One region of the Butyrivibrio sp. AE2032 genome, then DNA from elsewhere that is predicted to be linked to it. Evidence: riboswitches for the same ligand, from Rfam matches in the RefSeq annotation. Region 1 holds a riboswitch; each other region holds the start of a gene.

Region 1 (3,283 bases):
GTCAGGTCTTAACGACAATCTTAACGGCGTTGAGCGTCCCGTTGCCTTTGATATTCTCAATGAGAACGGAAGGCCTGCTGAGATCGTACACTCTCTTGCTAAATGGAAGAGATATGCGCTTAAGAAATACGGCTTCAATGTAGGCGAGGGCCTTTACACTGATATGAATGCCGTTCGCAGAGATGAAGTTCCCGATAATATCCACTCTATCTTCGTTGATCAGTGGGACTGGGAGAAGGTTATAAATAAAGAGGACAGGAACATTGATTTCCTTAAGGACACAGTAAGGAACGTATATAAGGTTCTTCGCAAGACCGAGAAGTTCATGTCCATCCAGTATGATTACATCGAGGAGATCCTTCCTGAGGATATCTTCTTTATCACAACTCAGGAACTTGAGGACATGTTCCCGGATAACACTCCAAAGGAGCGCGAATACTTCATTGCCAAGGCTAAGAAGGCTGTCTGCATCATGCAAATCGGTGATGAGCTTGCTTCCGGTGAAAAGCACGACGGACGTGCACCAGACTATGATGACTGGCAGCTCAATGCCGACATCATCGTATACTACCCTGTTCTTGACATCGCTCTTGAGCTTTCCAGCATGGGTATCAGAGTAGACGAGAATTCCCTCAAGGAACAGCTTGAGAAGGCCGGATGCACTGAAAGAGCTGAGCTTCCATTCCAGAAGGCAATCCTTGACAAGGAGCTTCCTTACACCATCGGTGGTGGAATCGGACAGTCCAGAATTTGCATGTTCTTCCTGCGCAAGGCCCACATTGGAGAGGTACAGTGCTCCATCTGGCCAGAAGACATGGTTGAAGAAGCTACCAAGCACGGTATGCAGATCCTATAAAAATAAGCTGTCACACTTAATTGTGTGGCAGCTTTTTTGTGCGAGTCAGCGGGGAAGGTTCTGTTGGCAGATGCAGCCATATCTTTGAAAATGCGCAGTTCTCGCACGAGGCGATGATTTTCAGAACGAAAAATAACAGCAAGTGCCGATTGCTATGAGCAACGTCGAAATGAGGCACTTGCTGTTTTTTGAGTTCTAGAAAATCACAACGCAGGAGCAAACAAGTATTTTTGAAGGTATGGCTGCATCTGTCAACAGAACCTTCCCCACCTATCAGCTTAAGGAAACCTGCTTCTTAAGGCTCTTTTCATTGGCCTCAACCTTGATGCGGTTAAGTGCTGCGCGAACTGCAGGTACAAGAAGTACTACTACTGTGAGAGCGCCTTCTGCTGCGATGTAGCTACCGTTGTAGGCTGCTGAATAAGCAAGAGGGTGCATTCCTTCGGGAGCGTAATCTGCAAAGAAGATAACTCCGGAGAGGGTTGAGAAAAGGAATCTTCCGAAGATACCTGCAAGATAGCCCTTGAACATTCCGTAGCGGCTGTTGTAGAAGAATCCTGCTACTCCAAGAGCGCCAAATGCAAGGATGTAATCACAAAGAAGCTGTGGAACGCTGATGATATATGGATCTACGATCAGCTGGAGAAGTCCGTAGGCAAAGGCTGCGGAAAGACTAACTCTAGGTCCGTAGAGATATCCGATATAAGTAACAAAGAACATGCTGAATACTGTTACTGAGCCGCCCATAGGAAGCTTGAAAAGCTTAATGTTTGAAAGAACAAAAGCAAGCGCCAGGCAAAGAGCTGAAAAAGTAAGCTGCTTTACACTCATCTTGAACTTTCCGTCTGCGTTCATAAAGTAACTTACAACAGCAAAAGCGATGATTGCGAGGATGATAGCTAGAACATATCCACCTCTGGTGATATTGTACGATGTGTAGCCGTCTTCAACGACCTTTTCCAAGAATAACTGCATAAAAAATCCTCCCTTTATGTCACCGACATCTGGGGAGGTTAACTTTTGCATATTCACTACATGCCTAAAAGTATGTATAATGGCATATAAATGTGCTTCCCTACGCCGGCATTATCCGGGTCAGGTAAAAAGGGTTAGACGTGCGATGCACGTACACTCTCAGCATAGCTCCCCTAGCGGTTTTATTATGTTCAAGAATCATTAAACACTTATACCCCGGGGTTGTCAATAGAGTTTTTGGAGGTTTTATGGATAAATACAGATTTCTTTTGTTTGATCTTGACGGTACAGTGACTGATTCCGGCCCTGGGATCATGAATGCCGCACAGATAGCGCTTTCCAGATATAATATCGAAGAAGCAGACTCTGAGCGGCTTCGGCTGTTTGTAGGTCCTCCTCTGGACAAGAGTTTTATGGAAAGATACGGCTTTTCTGAGGAGCAGGCCTGGGAAGCCATCGGATATTTCAGAGAGTATTACAATAAGACCGGAATCTTTGAGAACAGCGTATATCCAGGGATGGATAACCTGTTAAAAGAGCTAAAGGAAGCGGGTTACGTTTTAGCCATCGCCTCCAGCAAGCCCATTGTGCTGATCCACAGGGTTTTAGGCCACTTTGATATCGATAAATACTTTGATGTGGTGGTTGGCTGTGAGCTGGATGGCACCAGATCCAAGAAGTCTGAAGTCATTGAAGAGGTGATAAAGCAGCTTAGCGAGTTGGCGCTTGAGCGAGGGCTTCCGGAAGTTAAGGAACTGTCCATAATGATCGGGGATCGTTGCTACGACGTAGAAGGCGCTCACAGCTTCGGAATGCCCTGCGTTGGCGTTCTATATGGTTATGGAAGTCGTGAAGAGATGGAAGAAGCTGGGGCCGACTATATTACTGAAACAGTTGAAACTCTTGGGGAACTATTCTTATGAAAATCAAATGGTATGAGTTCCTTATCTGGACAGGAATTGGGGCTCTGGCAGCCTTTATCCTGACCCTTATATTCAATGTCACAGGCCTTACTAGGGTTTCCTCTTTTGAAGAGGCCAGTCAGGGCCTATTTTACGTATCAGATTCCATCTGGGTTCTCATTGCCCTTTACTGCTTCGCAACTCCCCTGATTGAGGAGCTTATTTTCAGATACTGTATCTACAATCTGGTCCTTAAATACACGAAAAAAGCTGCAATAGCGATTATACTTACTGCAGCTCTCTTTGGTATCTATCATCTAAATCCGGTACAGATGCTCTACGGTTTTCTCATGGGGCTTCTCATTACCTACAGCTATCACAGGTACAAGATTCTGACCATTCCCTTCCTGGTTCACGCAGCAGCCAACGCAGTGGCGCTAGCCTACACCTTTCTATAGGGCAATTACCTTTCCAAGGGCGAAGGAATAGATATAGACTTCCTTCACCTTTTTAAGAGTGGCGGCTTCTAATGCCCTCTTATACAGGTCAA
Region 2 (3,283 bases), on a different contig from region 1:
TGTTCCTTTTGAATTCAAAGATGAAGACTTTGATTTTGAAAAAGAGATAAATGAAGCAAACAGTAAACTTGCCGGGATCGGTTGGGAGCCTGCGCCTGTCATTCCGAAATTTGATAAAAACGGTAAGAAGGTTGAGACCGATGTCTACTACCACATTATTCGTGAGTTTGATCCGGAGAAAGGATCTGCCTGGAATAAGGATATAGAAAAGCGGATGGGGCTATACTGGCAAAATACAAAACTGGCTTCTGACCCCAAAAGAATATTGATGATCGGTGCCAGTAAAGATACTGATATGCCGTATCCCAATATCCTGATTGATATAAACGATGCCGGTCTGTATATCTTCCGTACAGGAATAGGTCTTTTATGGTATGAGGTTTCTTTGCAAAAACTCGTTCATGAAGGTGAAGGCTATACGATAGATGATGATGAGAAATTCATGAGCAGGACGCTCTGCTATTTTCAGTATCTGTTCAAGGAATTCAACAGGTTCAAATTGCTGTATGAGATAGATGGTGAGCCTAAACGGACAGATGATGGAAAGCCTCTTTATATTGTGGGAGAAAAGGCACGTCTGCTCGGCAACTGGGTCTGTGATCTTTTGGATCCGCTTTATGATAAGATCAGTTTTATATCTCAGAGAAGAAATATATTTTGGGATGACGAACCGCGCCCGGAGGGATTGCGCAGAAATGTTCCCGACAAGGCGCATCTGTTCTCCTGCGTTGTATTTGATTATGATGAGGAGTATGAATACAGCGAGGATGCTCTGAGAACAGCATACTATCTTTCGAACGGCTACAAAGAATCGTATAAGATGAGTTCGCAGTATGAATCTTTGGCAAGACGTCCGTTTGATAATGTCATTTGGTCCGCCTCGCGTGAAGGCTGCGGTTATTATGCCTGGCCGACAGGAAAAGGGAATGAAACCGATGAACCGTTTTTCTGCGGGAAGAAACACAGTGATAAAGTGGTCAATGATTATTTCACCATGTATATCCGCGTTCTGTATATTTCCTGTTCTCTTTTCAGGTATGCCAGATTTGCATCTTCATATACGATTATTCCGTGCGATATAAAGCGTTATGCTGATGATGAAGAGACAGAGAAAATCAATGATAACATCAAAAAACTCAGTCTCAAGATCAATATTTTCCTGACAAAGAGCATCCTTACATCTGTCAGTCATATCCAGCATCAGAACGAGTTCTATTCATATCTGATGGAACGTCTCAATGTTGAGGAAGACATTAAGAGCGTAACCATGGGACTTGATGCCCTGAATGAAATGTCTGCACGTATGGTTGAAGATAAGAGAAGGAAAGTCCAGGAGGAAGATGACAGGGCCGAGCGAAAGAGCGAGAGCAGATTCCAGGCCGGATTGGGTCTTATGACATTCCTGGCATTCTTCTCTGCTGTGGCAGATTCATTGGGGATAATCGCATTCTTCACTCAGTCCGGAGAGTGGCCTGCTTATGCCTTAGGAGTCAAGATCATTGGAGCAGTGATGCTTGCACTGTGTGTTGTTACATGTTTTATCGCACTCCGGGTTTCAGTTCCGATGATCAGGGAAGTGCTTTCGTCACGTGATAAAGATAAGAAAGGCCAGACAAAATAAATTGATATTTTCAATATATCGAAATAGTGCGTTTTCAGACCTTGTAAATCTGAAAACGTTATAGTATATTTGTCGCGACAAACGGAAAACGGGGAGCCTTAAAACGGCTGAGAGGGATTTAAGATCCGACCCGCTGAACCTGACGGATAATGCCGGCGTAGGGAACCAAGTATAATTTTTCGATCCTCTTGTCATAGGCATGACCTGTCTGGTCAGCAGACTCCACCGAGTCACCGTGACGGAGGTGTTTTTATGTCAAAACAATCACTTAATTCCAACCGTGAGTATATCCTGAGGATATCCACGGGTGGCATCTGCCTGGCACTGGCTTTCGTGCTTTCGCAGCTGAAACTTTTCGAGATGCCGATGGGCGGAACAGTTACTCCCGCATCGACGCTGCCGATCATCGTATACGGCGTCGCTTTCGGACCGGTATGGGGCTTCATCATCTCGTTCATCTTCAGTCTCCTTCAGCTGATCGGAGGTTATCTCGTAACGCCTTTCCAGGTTATCCTCGACTATACAATCGGATACACTGCGCTTGGTATTGCGGGCTTTGCAGCTCTTAAGCCCGGATCCAGGATGAAGATGTCCAGTGCGCTCAACAGATTCAGGAACTCAGCGCTCATCAGGATCATCGCATTTACTGTTTTAGCTTATATTGTTAGATGGCTCGGATCGGTCGCTTCAGGCGTTATCTTCTTTTCCGAATATGCAGAAGGTTCAGGCTATGACAGCGCTCTTGTTTATTCAATGGTATATAACGGATCTTTCCTTCTTGCAGACCTTGCGATCCTCGCAGTCGTTCTCGTTATCTTCTACATGGTCATTCCTTCTTCGAACGTCGACAATACTGTCGTTACGGTCCAGAAGTATACAGCCGAGTTCATCGGTACTTTCGTGCTCGTATTCGTAGGATGCGGTACTGCGATGGCAGTTGGCTGTGATGCTGCAAACGGCGGCGGATATATCCTCACGGCACTTGCATTCGGTCTCGTTATCGTCGCGATGGCATACTCCATCGGCAACATCTCAGGCTGCCATATCAACCCTGCAGTCTCACTCGCTATGCTCATCACAGGTAAGCTCTCCATAAAGGACTTCTGGGGTTATGTCGTATTCCAGATCCTCGGTGCCGTTTCAGGTGCGGGACTTCTCCAGTATCTGTTCTCGCTCGCAGGCAAGATCGACATGACAGGTGTATACGATGAGGTCGAGGAAGAGATGGCTTCATGGGGATTGGGTGCCAATACTCTTGCAGGAGTAAATGACAGCATTCCTGCAGGCATCATCATTGAGCTCATCCTCACATTCATATTCGTTCTTGCAATCCTGGGCGTAACCGACAGCAGGTTCAAGCACGGTTCATTCGGAGGTCTTGTCATCGGCCTTGCACTTGTGCTCGTACATATCCTCGGTATCAGTTTCACGGGAACTTCGGTCAATCCCGCACGTTCCATCGGACCTGCGATCCTTGCAGGCGGTGCGGCTCTGACAGACCTCTGGGTATTCATCATCGGACCTCTTGCGGGCGGTGCTCTCGCAGCGCTCATCTACCTGGGTATCTCAAAGGTAAAAGAGGAAGCACAGGCTGTTTCTGAGGAGTCTTCGAAGAAGAGCAGCAAATAAGTTTTGTGTTCATTTCAGGTATCCCTTGATACC
Region 3 (3,283 bases), on a different contig from region 1:
ATACGGATAATACCGGTAATGACGATTAAGCGGGAACTTCTGAAGATATCGGATCTGAAGTAAAGAATTTCGGCCGCATATGGGGATACGAGGGTTGTCTCAAAATTGGGGCAACCCTTTTGAGTTATTTATCTGATTAAAGACAAAATCATGATAAAATATGAAATCGCAAAGAGGCTGATTATGATGGACATTCGATATCTTCCTTTGTGCATTGATAAGAGGGAGATCTGACATGAATTTGCGCAGAGTTTTTGTGAGCATGGCTGCAATCTTGATGGCAGGATTACTGTCATTTTCGGCATTCCCAAAAACTCTCCTGGCAGGATCAGACACAAATGACAAATCCGGCAAAGCGATCAGGAGCGGAACGGCCTATATTTCCGGCGCGATGGAAAGCAATATCTATTTCGGAAACTACTGGCAGTCTGTCAGGAATGAAGATGCGACAGACAGCAACATGGAGCCCGTCAAGTGGAGAGTTCTCGCAAACGACGGCAACCTTTTCGTCGTATCGGATCAGAACCTTGATTGCGTCGCATATAATTCATCAGCCGAAACAGTCACCTGGGAAGAATGTTCCTTGAGAAAGTGGCTCAACAGCAAATTCATTGATAAGGCCTTCACCGCACAGGAGCAGGGCGCTGTACTTGAATCCCTCGTCGTAAATGAGGACGGCGCGAAGGGCTCTGAAGCAGGTGCCGATACTTATGACAAGATCTATCTTTTATCCATTTATGAAGTGATCGATCCGGACCTGGGATTCCCCACTGACTGGAAGGACGAGGGCGGCACGCGCGTCGCGCTTAACACCGAATACACCAAGAGCAAGGATGCCCTGACCGGCAACGACATGTCAGGCGCGTGGTGGCTCAGGACGCCCGGTGACGCCAATAATGCGGCGAATGTTTTTAATTCCGGCAAAGTTTTCGTAAGAGGCGGCAACGTTACTAACTATATTTTCGCAGTGCGTCCCGCAATGAATATCGACACTTCAAAAGTGCTTTTCACATCACCTGCCGAGGGAGGCAAAACTTCAGGCGTGCCAGGTGCAGACGCAGTGAAAGAAGTCGGTTCTTATACCGGCAGTGATTGGAAACTTACTGTAAAGGATGATACCAGACCTGTTTTCGAAGCTTCCGTTTCGGGTCCTGTGACGATCCTCAAAGACGGTGCTGTAAAGCTCAGTTACACAGGCGCTAAGGCAGGCGCGAATGAATTTGTCTCTGTGATGATCGAAGATGCGGAAGGCACCGTTCTTTACTATGGAAATATCGTCGACAACAGATCTAGCGACGCAGCGGATTCAGGCAAAGCGATACTTAATGTCCCGGCAGATCTGACACCCGGAAACTACAAGATCTTAGTCTTTTCCGAACAGTGTAACGGCGATTTTAAGACGGATCTGGCAAGCAATATCGTATCGCTCGACATCACCATTTCGAAGTATAAGACAGCAGACAGAAATCTCTGCATCGGGATCGGCGCTGCAATTGTTGCAGCAACATGCGTTGCCGTATTTATTGCTGTAAGAAAAAAGAGGCACGCTTAATAACGCTATATATTCCTGAGGCCATTTTTGCGTTTTTTTATGTATTGAAATCCCATGACTATAGAACTATAATGTGCATACTTTAATTACGTGTCCAATGGAATACGTGTTAACGATACAATGGGGAGCTTGTGTGACAGGCTGAGAACAGAATCATATTCTGGACCCTTAAACCTGATTTGGATAATGCCAACGGAGGGAAAAATTATGAAAAATAATATCAGTTAGCAGATATATCTTGAGCAGATATATCTGTTTTTTTATTTTTATTTCACAGGAGGAAAAGAAAAATGTTAGGTTCTTGTTTGGAAAATGTGCGCAAGTCAGTACCTTTGGTACACAACATTACCAATTATGTAACAGTCAACGATGTGGCAAATATATTGCTTGCATGCGGAGGAAGTCCCATCATGTCGGATGAACCCCTTGATGTTGAAGACATTACTTCCATCTGCGGCGGTCTGAATATCAATATCGGAACTCTTAATCAGAGCAGCATTAAAGGAATGTTCCTTGCAGGAAAAAAGGCAAATGAATTGGGGCATAAGGTGTTGCTCGATCCGGTAGGAGCAGGTGCATCTGCTCTCCGTACAGACACAGCGGTAAAACTCATGGACGAGATCAGGTTTACCGTCATCAGAGGAAATATCTCTGAGATCAAGACGCTCGCACTCGGAAGCGGAACCACAAAGGGTGTTGATGCGGATGTGGCTGATGCGGTAACCGAAGAAACGCTGGAGCAGTCAGTAGCATTTGTTAAGAGCTTTGCGAAAAACACCGGATCGATCGTTGCTGTCACAGGTGCTATCGATCTCGTAAGCGACAGTGAGAGATGCTACGTGATCAGAAACGGCCGTCCTGAGATGGGAAAGATCACGGGTACGGGCTGTCAGCTCTCCGGCATGATGACCGCATTCATCGTTGCAAATCCGGGCAACGAGTTAGAGGCAGCAGCAGCGTCTGTCTGCGCAATGGGTCTTGCAGGCGAGATCGGATGGTCAAAGATGCAGCCCGGTGACGGCAACTCAACATACCGTAACCGCATAATTGATGCGATCTACAACATGGATAGTGACACTCTTGAAAAGGGAGCAAAGTATGAAGTGCGATAAGAAAGATCTTTTGCTCTATGCTGTAACCGACCGCCACTGGCTTAACGGCAGAACTCTTTATGAAGTGGTAAAGGAGAGCCTCGACGGCGGCGTTACCTTCGTTCAGTTACGTGAGAAGACACTCGATGAGGAGACCTTTCTGGAGGAAGCGAAAGAACTTCAGAAGCTCTGCAGGGAATATAACGTGCCTTTCGTCATCAATGACAATGTCGATATCGCTGCCGCAATGGACGCTGACGGAGTTCATGTCGGACAGAGCGACATGGAGGCAGGTGATGTCCGTGCAAAGCTCGGACCCGACAAGATCATCGGAGTATCTGCAGGAACCGTTGAGGAAGCGATCCTCGCGGAAAAGAGAGGCGCCGACTATCTCGGCGTAGGAGCGGTCTTTCCGACTGGTTCGAAGGATGACGCCATAGATGTTCCTCACGAGACTCTTAAGGCTATCTGCGAAGCTGTTTCGATCCCCGTAATCGCTATCGGAGGCATCTCTCAGCAGAATGTATCTGAACTTGCGGGAAGCGGCATCTGCGGGATTGCAGTTATCAGTGCGATATATGCGCAGAAAGATATAAAGAAAGCTGCTGAAGACTTAAAGGCAGCTACTGTAAAGATGGTA

Evidence for each region. A riboswitch is a leader RNA that binds a small molecule or an ion and turns the genes downstream of it on or off. The one in region 1 is predicted to bind thiamine pyrophosphate.
Region 2: another riboswitch for thiamine pyrophosphate. It lies ahead of BO18_RS36315 (MIP family channel protein); the one in region 1 lies ahead of BO18_RS03580 (energy-coupled thiamine transporter ThiT).
Region 3: another riboswitch for thiamine pyrophosphate. It lies ahead of thiM (hydroxyethylthiazole kinase); the one in region 1 lies ahead of BO18_RS03580 (energy-coupled thiamine transporter ThiT).

What each region holds. Positions count from the first base shown of each region.
Region 1 is NZ_JNLF01000003.1:429,012-432,294, forward strand. It holds gene asnA (aspartate--ammonia ligase) at 1-856, shown strand, start outside; gene BO18_RS03580 (energy-coupled thiamine transporter ThiT) at 1,130-1,831, opposite strand; TPP riboswitch at 1,912-2,016, opposite strand; gene BO18_RS03585 (HAD hydrolase-like protein) at 2,080-2,754, shown strand; gene BO18_RS03590 (CPBP family intramembrane glutamic endopeptidase) at 2,751-3,191, shown strand; gene BO18_RS03595 (UvrD-helicase domain-containing protein) at 3,186-3,283, opposite strand, start outside.
Region 2 is NZ_JNLF01000005.1:451,401-454,683, reverse strand. It holds gene BO18_RS19710 (hypothetical protein) at 1-1,621, shown strand, start outside; TPP riboswitch at 1,701-1,802, shown strand; gene BO18_RS36315 (MIP family channel protein) at 1,874-3,250, shown strand.
Region 3 is NZ_JNLF01000005.1:2,200,218-2,203,500, forward strand. It holds gene BO18_RS27425 (hypothetical protein) at 1-29, shown strand, start outside; gene BO18_RS27430 (DUF6273 domain-containing protein) at 236-1,552, shown strand; TPP riboswitch at 1,665-1,770, shown strand; gene thiM (hydroxyethylthiazole kinase) at 1,843-2,664, shown strand; gene thiE (thiamine phosphate synthase) at 2,651-3,283, shown strand, end outside.